Regions from separate parts of the Mesobacillus sp. LC4 genome, predicted to be linked through region 1. Evidence: riboswitches for the same ligand, from Rfam matches in the RefSeq annotation. Region 1 holds a riboswitch; each other region holds the start of a gene.
What was found. A riboswitch is a leader RNA that binds a small molecule or an ion and turns the genes downstream of it on or off. The one in region 1 is predicted to bind cobalamin.
Positions count from the first base shown of each region.

Region 2: it holds a riboswitch for cobalamin, as region 1 does, so the genes downstream of both, AB5I83_RS18825 (acyl-CoA thioesterase) here and AB5I83_RS22070 (ABC transporter substrate-binding protein) in region 1, are expected to answer to the same signal.
Region 3: it holds a riboswitch for cobalamin, as region 1 does, so the genes downstream of both, AB5I83_RS20375 (ABC transporter substrate-binding protein) here and AB5I83_RS22070 (ABC transporter substrate-binding protein) in region 1, are expected to answer to the same signal.

Region 1 covers NZ_JBGCUB010000012.1:30,723-36,367, reverse strand. Annotated here, with positions in the region: gene AB5I83_RS22085 (GNAT family N-acetyltransferase) at 1-755, opposite strand, end outside; gene AB5I83_RS22080 (FtsW/RodA/SpoVE family cell cycle protein) at 752-1,939, opposite strand; gene AB5I83_RS22075 (hypothetical protein) at 2,282-3,058, shown strand; cobalamin riboswitch at 3,123-3,304, shown strand; gene AB5I83_RS22070 (ABC transporter substrate-binding protein) at 3,521-4,477, shown strand; gene AB5I83_RS22065 (FecCD family ABC transporter permease) at 4,443-5,501, shown strand; gene AB5I83_RS22060 (heme ABC transporter ATP-binding protein) at 5,501-5,645, shown strand, end outside.
Region 2 covers NZ_JBGCUB010000006.1:210,218-215,862, forward strand. Annotated here, with positions in the region: gene AB5I83_RS18815 (ribonucleotide-diphosphate reductase subunit beta) at 1-149, opposite strand, end outside; gene AB5I83_RS18820 (ribonucleoside-diphosphate reductase subunit alpha) at 172-2,394, opposite strand; gene AB5I83_RS18825 (acyl-CoA thioesterase) at 2,369-2,881, opposite strand; cobalamin riboswitch at 3,045-3,229, opposite strand; gene AB5I83_RS18830 (LutC/YkgG family protein) at 3,329-4,030, opposite strand; gene AB5I83_RS18835 (LutB/LldF family L-lactate oxidation iron-sulfur protein) at 4,027-5,451, opposite strand; gene AB5I83_RS18840 ((Fe-S)-binding protein) at 5,470-5,645, opposite strand, start outside.
Region 3 covers NZ_JBGCUB010000008.1:118,842-124,486, forward strand. Annotated here, with positions in the region: gene AB5I83_RS20370 (MFS transporter) at 158-1,366, shown strand; cobalamin riboswitch at 1,666-1,861, shown strand; gene AB5I83_RS20375 (ABC transporter substrate-binding protein) at 2,052-3,023, shown strand; gene AB5I83_RS20380 (adenosylcobinamide amidohydrolase) at 2,989-3,810, shown strand; gene cbiB (adenosylcobinamide-phosphate synthase CbiB) at 3,807-4,790, shown strand; gene cobD (threonine-phosphate decarboxylase CobD) at 4,747-5,645, shown strand, end outside.

The DNA of each region.
Region 1 (5,645 bases):
TATGGGAGATCACTGTAATCGGGTGTAAAGTGGAAGTGAATTGTAGCTGTGTCCCCAAAGCATGCAATAATGTCTTTCATATTTACCGGTGCGGTGCTGATTACATCATACAGTTGGGCCATTCTGTTTTCTTTCGTGAAAATAATAATAGCGCCTAATTCTGGATGGTAATACAGGTGATCGGTAAATACATGAAGAATGTGGTACATCGTAATCCCGTTGGCATTGGCAGTCGCAAATGCGTTGGAAACCGGAACTCTGCGATAGATGATTTTTTCAATCATCTCAAGATCTTCAGGAATTCTTAATTTCGTTAATTGCAGCGGATCTGATTCCATCAAAGCTCTCGCCGAGTATTGGTGTTCCTCAACTTGTTCAAAACCAAATTTCGGGTAAAAATCCAGCACGCTTTCATTGGCGAACAAGTACATATAGTCATACTTTCCTTCGTATTCATCCAGAACATGGTTCATCAGATTAGCTGACAGGCCTTTGTTCCGATACTGCGGATGGGTCATGACGGTGCCGATTTGCAGGGCTTTATGGCTTATTCCATCGATCACCAAATCAAGCTCGTTGACCGATACATTGGCCACAATCTGGTCGCTGTCTGCATAGGAAAACGGAATGTACCTATCTCCCCAATATCCAAGCTCATGCCAGCTCGTGAAATCAAGGCCGAAAATGCCGGCGGCAAGCTGGATAAAACTTTTTCTCAAAACATCATTCTCACGGTAATGGCTTACTAGCTTCATATATCAAAACTCCTGTCTCTCGAGGCAAACATATAGGTTTTATGATGGAATCGAATGCCATAAATCAGCCCCATCGCGAGCATATTTCCCATAAGCGAACTTCCGCCATAACTGATGAATGGCAGTGGGATGCCGGTAATCGGCAGCAGCTGGATCGTCATCCCGATATTCTGGAAAACATGGAAGGTGACCATGCTGATGACTCCCGCACTGATGTAGGTATTAAAAGGGTCATTCGTATCCAGGGCGGTTTTAGTCAGATGGTAGATTAGCAGGAAGTACAGGCTAATGACAAAGCTGCCGCCAACAAAGCCGAATTCTTCGCCAATCACACTGAATATAAAATCTGTATGGCTTTCCGGAATATAGACTTCACTGCCATTGATGCCTTTTCCGGTTAGCATGCCGGAGCCAATCGCACTGAGTGATTTTAATAGATGGTATCCATACTCCGGGTAGCTCTCAGGGTCAAGCCACGCATATATCCGCCCGAACTGATACGTTTTTACTCCAAGGTACTTCTTAAGAATCTCAGGTTTCCAGATCACGAGATATAGAATGCCAGTACCAAAAGCAGCTCCGCCTCCATAAAGAGGCAGAATGATTTTCCAGGTGATACCTGAAACAAGGATGATCCCGGTGAAAATGGCCAGCACGACGAGAGAGGTGCCCAGGTCAGGCTGGAGCATGATCATCCCAAGTGGCAAGGCAGTTATAAAACCAAGCTTGATGAAAAGAAGGAAGTCTGTTTGAAGAGTCTTTGTCGCATGTTTTTTATGATGAGCATAAATCGTGCTGCTAAGGGCAAGAATCAAGAAGACCTTCATGAACTCTGAGGGCTGGATTGAACCGAATGGCTCGATGAAGAACCAGCTTTTGGCCCCGTTCCGTTCTTCGGCGATACTGGCAGGAGCGAAAAACAGGAAGACAAGCAGGAACACTCCGAAACCATACAAATACCATGAAAGTTTGCGGTATTGTTCACTGTCGAACATCATCACAACAGCAATGATCCCGGATCCGACGACATACCAGAATATTTGTTTGTATAAAAAGTTTTGACCGACATACTGCCCCGTTTTCTGTGCGCTGTATATAGCAATGCAGCTGGTCAGAAAAAACAGCAATAAGAGGAGCGTCAATGTCCAATCAAATCTGTCGAATTTTTTAATCGATTTCTCCATTTGCTACACCCTGTCCCATTCATTAGTCCGGTGAATATTGTCGCTTTCAGTTAGCTGTCCTGCTCACTGATCAGCGGTCTTACCATTTTATGCTAGCGTAAAAGGATGATTCTTACAATCCCTGCCAAGGTAACATATTCCTGTACCTATTAGACGATTTAATAGACATGATAGTTTCTGGTCCAGGTTGGATTCTTTTTGCGGAAAAGGTCGATAATAATTATGTTTTTGAAGAGTCAGAATAAGATATTTTCTGCCATTTTTGTTAGAATGGAAGAAGTGTTATTTGTACGGAGCCCGCTGGCCATTTGCAGCTGAGAATTTTTCCAGGAGGTTTTGTCTTTGAAAAAGAACCATCCTTATAGCAGGGATTTACTATATGTCCATATGAACGAACGGGACCAGTATGTGCTCTCACATGGGGTCGAATTTCATGAATTCGCCAGGTCATTGTCTGATTCACTCAACCATCTGCTGCTGTTGAAGCATCGCTATGAGGATGGTGAGTTCAACAGACATACTTTATTTGAGTATGTATCTGAAGACAGCGTCGAAAAATTGGTTGGAGCCAATGTCCATGCATACGGGGATTTTTGCTGGATCGATTTTGAGGAAGTAGAAGCACTGAATGTGCTGTCGGCCCAAGAGATTGCTGAGCTTCTTTATCTCGGGCATATCAAACATCATTTGAAACTGCCTTTTTATAATCAGCTTAATAACCGTTTTGTGTTCCTCTCCACTGAAGATGGCTGGTTCAATAAAACCTATTACCGCAATCTCAATGATTTTTTCCGAATGCTTGGCCTTGTCCTGTCAGGCAAACTAGGGGAAATGAAGCCGGAAAAAACACTGCTCGGGATCCGGAAAAAGAAATCCTATCCTTCTGTCAACAAGGAAATCCTGAAATCATTGACGCCAGCCCTCAAAGAAGGGGCCGTATTTTCGCTGAAAAACATCCAACAAAGCCGTAACAGAATTGAAATTCCAATCTGGATCATCGGTGATTTTGCCAACATGGATGATATGCATGATGAATATAAAGAAGCCAGCACCAGCAATCCGGATGGCAGGATCATCTTCGATAAAAAAGCTAAAGAATGGAGCTTGCTTGCTCAATAAGTCGAAAAAGATATTTTTTTGGAGCAATTTTTGGCAATCGTGTATAATGGGACTTAGCGGAAAATTACATATCAAATGAACAGGTGTCTTTTTATCATAAGACTTAATAGGGAAGTTGGTGAAAGTCCAACGCGGTCCCGCCACTGTAAATGGGAGCAAGCTGTAAATGCCACTGTACAAATGTATGGGAAGGCGCAGCGAGCATTGACCATGAGCCAGGAGACCTGCCTGTCCATCGCACAAGCAAACCTACGAGGATAGGGAGGTGCCGGCTGGCTCTATGTATTTTATGATGATAAAAACATTTGCTTACTCGGACATCTCCCCTTTAGGTGGAGATGTTTTTTTATTTATTAAAGGCTTTGGTGAATGTTTGCACGATTTTAACATTCTGTTGATTGTAGTGACGGAAATCAACAGTCTGATTTGACAAAGCTGATTGGAAAATTGGAGGAGAAGCGAATGAAGAAGTTATTGATGTTGATGATGGCAGCAGCCATGATCTTGGCAGGCTGCGGCACGGAAGCACAGCCAGAAAAGAAGGAAAGCGAACAAACCGCGCAGGAGCAGAAGACTGGATATCCGGTCACGGTAAAAGATGCGCTTGATGAAGAAGTTGTCATTGAAGAAAAGCCTGAAAAAATCATTTCCCTCATGCCGAGCAATACGGAAATCGTTTATGCACTTGAAAGCGGAGACGCGATTGTAGGTGTCACCGATTTCGACAATTATCCAGAAGATGCAATGGCAAAGGAAAAAGTCGGAGGCATGGAGTTCAATATTGAGAAGATGATTTCCCTTAAGCCGGACCTCGTCCTTGCACCTGGTTCAACTGCGGATACCGCGAAAGAGGGCCTTCAGCAGTTGAAGGATGCGGGGATAGCTGTTGTCGTCGTGAATGATGCTCAGTCATTTGAAGAGGTATATCGATCAATCGAGATGATTGGCCAGGCCATCGGCGAGACAGATAAGGCAGATGAACTTATTGAGAATATGAAAAATAGTTTTGCGGAACTGAAGAAGAAAGCAGAAGCAATTAAACCTGAAGAGCAGAAAGCTGTATTTGTCGAGGTTTCACCAGCGCCGGAAATCTACACTGCTGGCAAGAGTACATTTATCAATGAAATGCTGGAGTTGATCGGCGCTAAGAATGCTGCTGGCGATCTGGATGGCTGGGCGAAGGTTGACCCGGAAGCCATCATCGAGCGTAATCCGGATGTCATTGTGACAACCTATGGATATTATACCGAAAATGCAGATGAGCAGGTTCTTGCGCGGCAGGGCTGGAATAATGTAAAAGCGGTCAAGGACCAGCGGGTATATGATGTTCACTCCGACCTCGTTACCCGTTCAGGTCCAAGGCTCGCTGAAGGAGCAGAGGAGCTTGCGAAAACCATTTACCCGGACGTTTTTAAATAATAAGGGAATTGCCTATCTATTTGCGGCAGCGTTCTTGATCATCTCGATGCTGCTTGGCATCTCCATCGGAACGGTTTCCATCCCTGTGCCCGCTATTATTGAGATTATGGGTGCTGAGATTTTCCGCTTACAGGGACAGGAAATCGACCCGATGTATGCAAGTATCGTCATGGAAATCAGGCTGCCGCGTGTATTGCTGGCAGGGCTTGTAGGCGCATCGCTGGCTATTGCCGGTGCTGCCTTCCAGGGCCTGCTGCGCAATCCGCTGGCAGATCCCTACACGCTTGGGATTTCATCAGGTGCTTCCATCGGTGCGGTTGTCACGCTGTTTTTTGGCATTTCACTGCCGCTGATTGGTGCCTTCACCTTGCCGGTGCTGAGCATTTTATTCGCTTTTGCGACCGTCTTATTTGTGCTATTTTTTGCCCGGAAAGTCGACAGGCTGCTCAGGGTGGAGACGATCATTCTAACCGGTATTATCTTAAGTTCATTTCTAGGTTCTTTCATTTCTTTGATGATTGCGCTCTCCGGCGAAGAGCTGAGGCAAATCATCGGCTGGCTTTTGGGCAGCGTGTCGATGCGCGGCTGGGAATACATTAAGATTATTTTTCCTTTCTTTATAATCGGATTGGTGATTTTGCTTGCCAACACAAGAGAACTGAATGCCATGTCGTTTGGTGAGGAGCGCGCACAGCATCTAGGTGTCAATGTTGAGCGCCGCAAGCTGCTGATTTTGCTTTCTGGTTCACTTTTAACAGGTTCAGCGGTTGCCGTATCCGGGACAATCGGCTTCGTCGGTCTCGTCATTCCTCATTTGACAAGGACAGTCTGGGGACCGGACCATCGTCATCTGCTGCCGCTATCAGTCCTGATGGGCAGCGGCTTCCTGATTCTCGCAGACCTGATATCACGAACGATCATCGCTCCTTCGGAATTGCCGATCGGCGTGATCACGGCATTAATCGGTGCACCGGTTTTTGCGTTTATTTTAATGAAAAATCGCAAGGAAAGAAGTGCTGGCTGATGATCACAGTGAAGAATCTAACAGGTGGATATGCAGGCGGCGAGGTGTTAAAGGGAATCTCCTTTGAGGTTGGCAAGGGTGAGTTGTTTGGAATTCTTGGCCCGAACGGAAGCGGGAAAACCACTCTGTTAAAAATGATCAGTG
Region 2 (5,645 bases), on a different contig from region 1:
GTCCAGAAGTTCCCGAGCATCCGCTTGTATTTTGGATAGGCCCACTGGAAGCGCACGTCATCCCAATTCAGGATATTCGAACTCCTTCCATTGATAATTCCCGTCGAAGCATTAGGGGCTTCGACATCAATCAGTACTCTTTTTTCCATGGATTTTTCCCGTCCCTTCCTCTTAACTATGGCAGCTTTCACATTCCACAAAATCACTGCTCGATGTGGAACGCACATAATATGTGGTCTTCAATCCGGATTTCCAGGCATCGAGATGCAAATCCAGGAGCGCCTTTGCTTTGATCGTATTTTTCACATAAAAATTAAATGAGATGGATTGGTCAATATGGCGCTGGCGACTTGCATTCTGCCTGATGCTCCAGTGCTGGTCCACGTTGTAGGCCGTCTTGTAAAACCACAACGTTTCCGCTGTCAGGTCTGGTGCAGTCACTGGAATCTTGTAATCTTTCTTCTCCTCAGAGTACTCGAGCCTGAAAATCGGGTCTATGCTTGCTGTCGACCCTGCCAGGATCGAGGTTGAAGAATTCGGAGCCACTGCCATCAAGTAACCATTCCTGATTCCATGCTCTTTTACTTCCTCTGAGAGATTCTCCCAGCTTTCGCCTTTATACTGTCTCTTCTCGAAAAACTGTCCTGTACACCAATCGGAACCTTCGAAATACGGATAGGCCCCTTTTTCTTTTGCCAGCTCCAGGCTTGCGCTGATCGTTAAATAGGCGATTTTTTCATAGAGAGTATCACAATACTCGACAGCCTCTTCACTCTCCCATTTGATTCCTTCCAGAGCGAGGAGATGGTGCCAGCCGAATGTTCCCAGTCCGATTCCCCGATAATTCTTATTGGTCAACTGTGCCTGCAGTACAGGGATTTCATTGATATCGATGACGTTATCAAGCATTCGCACCTGTATATGAATCACTCTCTCAAGAACCTCATCCATGACACTTTTCGCCAGGGAAATCGAGGATAAGTTACAGACGACAAAGTCGCCTGGCTTTTTATAGATTAAAATCTTCCCATCCTCGACTGTTTCTTCTTCCAGGAGGGTCGGGCTCATGTTCTGAGTGATCTCCGTACAAAGGTTGCTGCAGTAAATCATGCCCTTATGATGATTGGCATTCATCCTGTTCACCTGGTCCCTGTAAAACATATAAGGAGTCCCGGTCTCAAGCTGAGAGATCATGATGGATTTAAAGATTTCGATGGCAGGGACCACTTCATGTGACAAGTCTGGATGATAGACGCATTCCCAGTACTTGTCCCGGAAGGAGCCTGTCCCCTTCTCCTCGTCAAAGAAATCCTCTAGCGAATAGCCCATGACGCGTCTTACCTCATGAGGGTCAAACAAATACCAGTCCCCGCGTTTTTCTACTTGCTCCATAAAAAGATCCGGGAGGCAGAGGCCTGTGAATAAATCATGTGTCCGCTGGCGCTCGTCCCCATTGTTCAGCTTTGCGTCCAGGAATGGGAATATGTCTTTATGCCACACATCCAGGTAGACAGCGATTGCACCCTGGCGCTGCCCCAATTGATCGACCGAAACCGCTGTGTTATTCAGCTGCTTCATCCATGGAATGACACCTGAACTGATCCCTTTAAAGCCCTTGATATCACTGCCGCGGCTCCTGATTTTTCCGAGATAGACACCAATGCCTCCTCCGTTCTTGCTTAAGGTAGAAATGTCCGTGTTGGAATCATAGATGCTCCTTAAATCATCAGCCACCGTATCGATAAAGCAGCTCGACAGCTGGCCATAGCTTTTGCCAGCATTGGCGAGCGTTGGAGTCGCCACAGTCATATAGAGGTTTGAAAGCGCCCAGTAAGCTTCCTTCACTAGTTGAAGCCGCTTTTCTTTCGGCTCTTCCGCCAGCAGGGTCATGGCGATGATCATGAACCGCTCCTGCGGCAGTTCAGCCACATCGCCTGTATGCGTGCGCGCCAGGTACCTTTCCGCCATCGTTAAGAGGCCTATATATGTAAATAGTTCGTCTCTCTCGGGCTCAATGACTCTTTCAAGAAAATCGATTTCTTCCCGTGAATAAGATTCAATGATTTTACCATCATAGATTCCTATTTCTATCAACCTATTGATCAATTCATAGAACGATCCGTAACCAGCTGCTCCTCTAAAGCCTGAACTAAGCTTGTACAATCTCTTCTGGTAAAGCCGTGCTGCAACATAGGTCCAATCTGGCTCATTCCGATCAATTCGTTCGACTGCGTTCAGAATCACCATGGTCTCGACCTGGTCATCTGTCATATTTTTTACCCGAAGAGCCTGGTCCATTTTTTCTTTGAAATCTGAAAAATCCAGCAGTGGGAATGATTGTTCCATTTCCTCGATCTGCTTCACGGCTCTATCCTCTTTTACTTGATTGCTCATTCACGATTCCTCCAACTTGATTACTTTTCCTCATTTCCAGCCTATGCTTCCTTCTCATATCGGCCGTGTTGAACAGCTCCCATTCCTCTGCATTCTCCGGAATCACCCTTGCGACTGGAACCGGAGTGCCATTTTCATCCTTAGCGACCATGGTCAGAATCGAGGTGGTCGTCAAAGTCTTCTTGCAGGTTTTCAAGTTTTCGCTTTCCACCTTCACGAATACTTCCATTGATGTTCTGCCTGTCGAAATCACCATTGCTTCCAGGGTCAAGATATCGCCTACTACTGCGGAAGAGAGAAAGTTAACCGAGTCGATCGAGGCCGTGACGACAGCTGTTCTGCTGTGTTTCATTGCCGCAATCGCGGCGATTTCATCAATATAGGATAGTACCGTTCCGCCAAAAATCGTTCCGAGATGGTTTGTGTCCGGAGGCAAAACAAGCACATTCTGAAAAGTCCTCGACACATTTGTTGATAATCCTTCCATTCCTGACCTCCTGTTTGTAAAAATACTCCCTGAAAAATGAGAAAAACCCATCTCGAAAGATGGGTTAAAGTTAACGTTGATGTCATGAACGCTCATATGAAACTAAAAAACAGCATGAGCCTGTCAATTGATCCCCGTAATACCTTCCCAATTCCCGAAGAAGATAACACGAATAAATATGGCAGGTCTCCTGACTTGTGCTTCACCCTACTTTGAGGCCTTCCCATCTATTTGTTAGACAGTGGTTCTTCCTCATTTCGTCAGCACTTACAGTTGCGGGAACAGTTCTGGATTCTCACCAGATTCCCTATTAAGTCTTATTCAGACACCATATTTACCGGTATATTCAATATTTAGTTATGAAACTACTTATCTAACACAATATATCGTGTTATGAAATGATAGTATATCATCTTTCATTCTTTTTCAACTATTTTTCATCGAAGCTTAATCCACGACAATGTATGTTGCTTTGACAGGTCCGTGCACTCCGACTATCAGGTTCATTTCGATGTCGGCACTGTTGCTTGGGCCGGTGATGAAACTGACATAGGAAGGGACGTCTTCGCCGCTGGCCTGTGCCTCGTGGATGTGTCTGGCTGCCTGAGTCATCCGTGGCACGAGGGTGCTTTTCGGAATGATGGCAATGAATGTTCGCGGCAGCAGACTGATCGATCGCCCATTGTCTTTCGTATTGAACAATGTCACAGTGCCAGACTCGGCAAGCGTGATGTCGCTGAACACAAGCCCTACATCCGCTCGTTCCGCAATCTTTTGATTTTCCTTGCCAAGCGCTGGATTCCACACATGGACATCCACACTGTCTCCCTGTTCTTCGAAACACTTCGTGATCCCATACTCCTGATGGCGGACATCATTGGATGTGACAATCGCCTTGCCTTCATAGGCCTGAAGCGTTTCGTTCAAAACTTCCGTCAGGCCGGCACGGTCTGTCCTTTTAAAAGTGGTATGGATGACCTGGCAATGTTTTTCAAGCACTTCAACCAATTCGTCCTGGCTCATACCTTTGAACACTTCATCCTGAGGAGTAACGCTCCATTGCGGCCGCTCGACTCCTTCTGTCCGCCGCTCCCGGCCTAGTCTGGACGCCAGTTTATCTAAAAAGGCTTCTCGATTCTGGATGTTCATTTGGATTCACCGTCCTTCTGTCTTTGCTTGAACCACGAACGGAACGACTGTCCCTGTGGAGCATAAAAATCACGGACTTCGGTCCACGCCTTCAGTGGCCCTGGCCCGTTTTCAATCATTCCATCTTTCGTCCATGGCCCAAGTGCCGGCTTGGCCATTTTCGCACTCATATTATAAACCGACGGATTAGAAGCCCAAGCGGAAAAACCTTTCATCATCAACTTTTCTGCCGTTGGGGTCATATTTTTTTCCACAATGATCTGTCGGTGGCGGATCAGATGCTCATGCAGTGGAATTTTAACAGGGCAGGCTTCCGTACAGGCTGCACACAAGGTCGATGCATATGGAAGCTCTTTATGATCCTCATAACCTTCCAGCAGCGGTGTGATCACAGCACCGATTGGCCCCGGATAAATTGAGTTGTATGCATGCCCGCCGATATGACGGTAAACCGGACACGCGTTGATGCAGGCCGCACAGCGAATGCAATGCAGAGCCGACTGAAACTCGGTTCCAAGGATCTTGGAGCGTCCGTTGTCGACAATCACCAAATGGAATTCCTCAGGACTGTCCACTTCCTGCTCAAGGCCAGCACCCGTAATCGCCGTGATATAGCTCGTCAATTTCTGACCAACCGCCGCACGTGTCAATAGACTGACTAGGACCTCCATCTCTTCCCATGTCGGTACGATCCGTTCCATACCCATCACCGTGATCACGGTATCCGGAAGACTCGTCACCATTTCGGCGTTCCCTTCATTTGTGACCAGCGTGATCGATCCAGACTCCGCAATCGCAAAGTTGCAGCCAGTCACACCGACATCAGCTGATAAAAAGTCCTGTCGCAGCTGCTCACGGGCAAAGGCAGCCAGTTCCTCCGGCGTGTCAGATCCTGTATAGCCTTTTTTCTTCGCGAACGTTTCGCGAATCTGCTGCTTATTTTTATGAAGGGCAGGGGTCACGATATGCGATGGCGGATCTTCATCCAATTGCAGAATCCACTCACCAAGGTCGGATTCGACCACTTCAGCGCCAACTTCCTCAAGCGCTTTATTTAAGCCGATTTCCTCAGTGACCATCGATTTTGCTTTGACAACTTTTTTTGCATCTTTCTTTTGAATGATGCTTTTCACATACTGGTTCGCTTCTTCTGCTGTCTCGGCAAAAAATACATGGCCGCCGCGTCTTGATACTTGCTCACTCAATTGATACAGGTAATAATCGAGGTTTTCCAGCGTATGGGTGCGGATTTCCTCACCTAAATCGCGCCAGTCCTCCCAGTTTCCAAGCTCAGCCGCCTGTGTAAGCCGTCCGGTCCGGAATCTGCCTTGCGCGGAGGAAACAGCCTGCCGCATAAAATCATCTTTAATTCCTTTTTGGATTCGATCTTTATAAGGAACCTCACCAATTTTGATGCTCATCTCTTTTCCCTCCGTTCCTTAGTGTGTATTTAAAATTTCTGTGATGTGGATGATCTTCACTTTTTTGCCTTCACGCTCCATGCGGCCGCCAATATTCATCAGGCAGCCCATATCAGCACCGACAAGATACTCCGCTTGCGTCTCTGAGACATGGCGCGACTTTTCACTGACCATCTCTTGAGAAATGACCGGAT
Region 3 (5,645 bases), on a different contig from region 1:
TTTTTCAGTATATAAAGAACCAAAAGTTATCTTGATAAGGGTTTGGAAGTTTGAATACAGTTGAAAATTTGCATACTGATGCCATTGAGGTTTGTAAGAAAGTAAAAACCTACTAGATTTATCCTTATTGTTTTTGTGGGTTTTCAGGAGGTGGACTATGACGGGGAAACTATCGGCCTACAGGGTCTATCTTATATATGCGGGATTGACTGCTTTTTTGTTTGAGATGGTTTTTACCGTCAACGAGATTTATAGAATACAAGTTGCCGGCTTCAATGCCTTTGAACTTGTCCTTGTTGGCACGGCACTGGAACTTAGCAGTTTTCTATTTGAAATTCCGACAGGTATACTGGCAGACACGAAGAGCAGGAAACTGTCGGTTATCATTGGATTGTTCTTGATCGGGCTGGGATTTTTAATTGAAGGTCTGGTGCCTGTCTTTTTGGTTATTTTGTTATGTCAGATCCTTTGGGGCATCGGCTATACCTTCACAAGTGGTGCGGATGAAGCGTGGATTGCTGACGAGATGGGCGGAAAAGACCTTTCCTGGCTATTCCTGAGAGGAGCGCAAGTCAAACAGTTTGGTGCACTGCTTGCTATCATCGTCAGCGTTCTCATCGGTACGGTAATGATCAATTTGCCGATGATCATTGGGGGAGCGTTATTTCTGGTGCTGGCGGTATTTATGATCCTGTTCATGCCTGAAACGGCATTTCAGCCGGCACCTTCAGAGGATCGTGATTCGTTCCGTCAAATGATTCATACTTTTAAATCGGGTCTCCAGTCGATTAGGAAAAAACAATTTTTGATGGTCATGACCGGTATTGTGTTCTTTTACGGTCTGTTCAGCGAGGGTCTTGACCGTTTGTGGATCGCCCACTTATTGGAGGTCGGCTTGCCTGATGTCAATATCAAACCGGTCGTCTGGGTGGGTATCATCAACGGGATTGCCATGGTAACGAGCATTATTGCGGTCGAATACATAAAGAGGAAACTTGAGAAGACGGGGAAACTGCAGAAGGTATGGCTATTGATTGCCATCAACTTGGCAATGGTACTGAGCATCATCGGCTTTGGACTGGCTGGAAATTTCACCATGGCTTTCTCTGCCTACCTGACATTCTATATTTTGCGGATCACCAATGGCCCAATATACAGAGCGTGGCTTAATGAAAATATTGAGTCAAAAGTGCGGGCAACAGTGCTTTCCACTTACGGCCAGATTGATGCCCTCGGACAAATATTGAGCGGACCGATTATTGGATTTGTAGCTCTCAAATTCGGATTAGGCCTTTCCATCGTGACATCAGGGCTAATTTTAGCACCAGTGGTCGCCCTGTATTTGTATCTATTAAGAAAAATATAGGGGGCAGGCCATAACGGTTACACACGACTCGAGCTAGTCTGACTGTAAACGAAGAATCAACCGAGGAGTGGATAGGCATGAGGTTTTTCAAAATCTGGATAAGCAGTAACAAAATTCAAGAAGATGCTTATATAAAAAAAGTCCTGTCTGTTTTTCAATACTATTTCCTAAAAAGATTTCCTTCTTTTTAGAAAAAGAATAGAATCATAAAATTATCATTCAGGAAAAAATTTTTGCTAAATTATACAAATTGTTACTCATAACGACATTATTTATGTATAATTGGAATCAGCGAAAATTTAATACATAAAGAATCTGGTGTCTTCTAAACGAAAAGTAGTTTAGAGACTTAATAGGGAAGTTGGTGAAATTCCAACGCGGTCCCGCCACTGTAACTGGGAGCTTCAAGCTTGATGCCACTGTACTTTTTGTATGGGAAGGCGCTTGATTGCGATGACCAGAAGCCAGGAGACCTGCCCGATTCTTCGCGCCACAACCTACGAGGATAGGAGGTGTTTGGGAACGATTCTGGCTGTTTATTAGAAGAACCGACACAAACATCTCCATGAGTAAAATGGAGGTGTTTTTTTAGTTTCATAGGAAGTTTCATATTGTTTTACAACGAACAGGCAAGCCTGAGGGTCTGTAAAAAAATGTATTCAGAGAAAAATCGGAGGAATGAAAGATGAAAAAGTTAAATGCCTTATTATTTGCTTTCATGTTAACAATTGGTGCTCTGGCTGGATGTGGCAGCAATGCTGAACAGTCAAATGCAAAGGAGACAAAGAACACTGAAACGGTTCAGCAGGCAGAAGTGAAGTTCCCTGTCAGCATTAAGGATGGAACAGGGCAGGAAGTGACCATAGAATCGAAACCGGAAAAAATAGTTTCCCTGATTCCGAGCAATACGGAAATTGCCTATGGATTGGGTCTGGAAGAACAGATTGTCGGAGTTTCTGATTTTGATAATTTCCCTGAAGAAGTGGCGGAGAAAGAGAAGATTGGCGGCATGGAGTTCAATCTCGAGAAAATCATTTCTATGAAGCCTGACTTGGTTCTTGCCCATGCTTCTAGTGCACATTCGTCTGAAGCAGGACTTCAGCAGCTTAAAGACACTGGAATTACAGTGCTGGTCGTGAATGATGCGAAAACGTTCGATGAAGTATATGAATCAATCAGCATGATTGGTACAGCGTCAGGCAAAAAGGAAAAAGCTGATGCTATGATCGCAGACATGAAGAAAAAAATAGAAGAGATCAAGACAAAGGCACAGGAAATAAAAGAAGAGGACAGAAAGTCGGTATTCGTTGAGGTCTCGCCGGCGCCTGAAGTTTATGCTGCTGGAAAAAATACCTTTATTGATGAAATGCTGCAGATCATTCATGCAGAAAACACTGTTACAGAAGAGGGATGGCCTAAGCTGGATTCAGAGGCCATCATTAAAAGCAATCCTGAGGTGATTATCACGACGCACGGTTACTATACACCTGAGCCGGTGAAAAATGTTACAAGCCGTGAAGGATGGGACAAGATTACGGCGGTCAAGGAAAACCGTGTCATCGATGTTCATTCCGATAAGGTGACAAGAACGGGCCCGAGGCTGACAGAAGGAGTAGAAGAGCTTGCAAAAGCGGTTTACCCGGATGTTTTTAAATAATAAGATGAGTTCTCATATCTTGCGTACAAGCATTAAAACTAAGTCTCATACTAAGGGAGCATTGCAGGAAACAAGTTTGTTTCCTGCGGCTAGCCCAAATGATGCAATATCAGTGGAAATAGGAGAAAGCAATCTCCAAATGAGAGAAGAATTCATCTCCCTGAATTCTCCGATTCCATTAAGAACAATGTCTTCTGGAGTTGTCGGGGCGGGAACAGGATGGCACCGCAGCTTTTTGAACCGGCATGTGGACAAGAACTATGATTGCAGTGACCATCGGGAAGAAATGATCCATTATTTGCAGGAACAGGGATTCGATCCTGAACTAACGGTCGGGATGATGACTGCTGTGATGCTGGAGGATGTTTGTTTTAAGCACTATCAGGAAGAAGGGTTCTCTATATTTATCGTTGTGACGGCAGGTACCGGCAATGCGGTGGACGCATCGAAAAGCAGCGAGTATTATTCCTATGACATGTCACCAGGAACCATCAACACTTGGATCTTCGTCAACGGAGTACTGACGGAGGAAGCGTTCATCCAGAGTATAATGACAGCAACTGAAGCGAAGACAAAGGCGCTGCACGATCTGGAAATAAGGGACAAACTGTCTGGTACGGTGGCAACGGGTACATCTACTGACAGCATCATGGTTGCCTCGACCCAGCAAGGACAAAAGCTGGAATACGCCGGTACGATCACTCCTCTTGGGCGGACTATTGGCAAAGGAGTACATGAATGTACAGTAGATGCAATCAGGAACAGCAAGAAAAGGGTGAAGATATGATTCTGAACCACCTTATCGCCCTGACACTTGCTGTCATCTTTGATTGGTTTGTTGGGGATCCGCCACACTGGCCACATCCGGTGAAATGGATGGGAACTCTCATCTTCAAGTTAGACAGGGGATTGAATAGAGGCAGCGGCAGAAAAGCTAAAGGAATTGCCATGGTCGCTGCCGTCCTGCTGACAGTCGGAGGCATCGCTGTCCTGGTCACATTATTGTCTTACTACCTGCATCCATTAGCGGGAATCCTCATGGAAGCTGTGCTGATTGCGGCTGCCATTGCCCAAAAAAGCCTGAAGGAAGCAGGCCTATCAGTCTATCATCCACTTGCTGAAAATGAACTGGGAGAGGCTAGGCATAAGCTCAGCTGGATTGTTGGCCGCGACACAGAGCAGCTTCAGGAACCAGAAATTGTCCGTGCTGCTGTCGAAACGGTAGCCGAAAACACGAGCGATGGCATTACCGCTCCTCTTTTCTGGGCAATGATTGGCGGAGCTCCGCTGGCGCTTTTGTATCGGGCCATCAATACCTGTGACTCGATGGTTGGTTATAAAAACGATCAATATTTAGATTTTGGCTGGGCATCAGCGAAACTGGATGATCTGGTCAACTGGGTGCCAAGCCGGATTACATCAGTTTGTATGATCATTGCGAATCGCCCGCTTTATACGACAAGAAAAGCCGCGTGGAAGTTGGTCAGGCGCGATGCCAAAAAACACCCAAGCCCAAACAGCGGATGGGGAGAAGCTGCTGTGGCAGCCATACTCGGAGTCCAGCTCGGAGGCATCAATCATTATAAAGGGATCATTTCGGAGCGCGCCACGATGGGGGAAGCACTTGTTCTCCTTGAAAAAAATCATATTCTAGCAGTAAATAAAATTGTCACAGGTACTGTACCACTTTTTTTAACCATCCTGTGGCTTGGGGGGATTCTCTTTGAAGTGGCCTACTCATGGTGCCAATCCACACTATTTATATGAAGCAATGAATTTGCCAGTTCCGATAGAAACGCTTGATTTCAGTGCCAATATTAATCCATTAGGTCCGCCTCCTTTATTAAAAGAGAATTGGGGACAGCTCCTTGAGTCGGTCATGGAGTATCCAGACCCTCATGGAACAATTTTAAAAAGAAAAATTGCCAAAAGGGAAGGTTTGCACGAAAGCCAGGTTCTCCTTGGGAATGGCGGTGCTGAAATCATTTCACTGATCGGGCGTTTGCTTGCTGGAAAACAGTCGGTGATTGTCCAGCCCGCTTTTTCGGAATATGAAGAAGCATGCAAGGCAAATGGATGCCGGGTGGAGTATCATCAGCTGCCGGCCAACTGGGCATGGACGGGCGAGGATTTAAGTGGCAAACTCCAGCAAGCGGATGCTTTAATCCTTTGCAATCCTAATAATCCAACTGGTGCCTACTATCAAAAATCGATTATTCTTCATCTGCTGGAGGAGTGCAGAAGGAATCAATGCTTGCTGATTGTGGATGAGGCGTTTTACGACTTCCTTGCAGAATACGAATCGATCACTCCATACATAAATGAGTATCCGAATTTACTGATCATCCGTTCGATGACGAAAATGTTTGCCATACCTGGCTTGAGGCTCGGCTATTTGCTCGCAGAACCAGCTGTCATCAGGAAAATTGCACCCTTCCAGCCTCATTGGAGCACAAATGCGATTGCCCTGAAGGCAGGTGAATGGTGCCTCGAAAGTGAATCTTACATAAATGAAACCATTGCGCTGATACAACAGGAAAGACAACGGCTTTTCCGTTTTTATCAAAAGCGGAATCTGCTGGTTTCTCCATCCAGGATTAATTTTTACCTTCTGAGGGACCC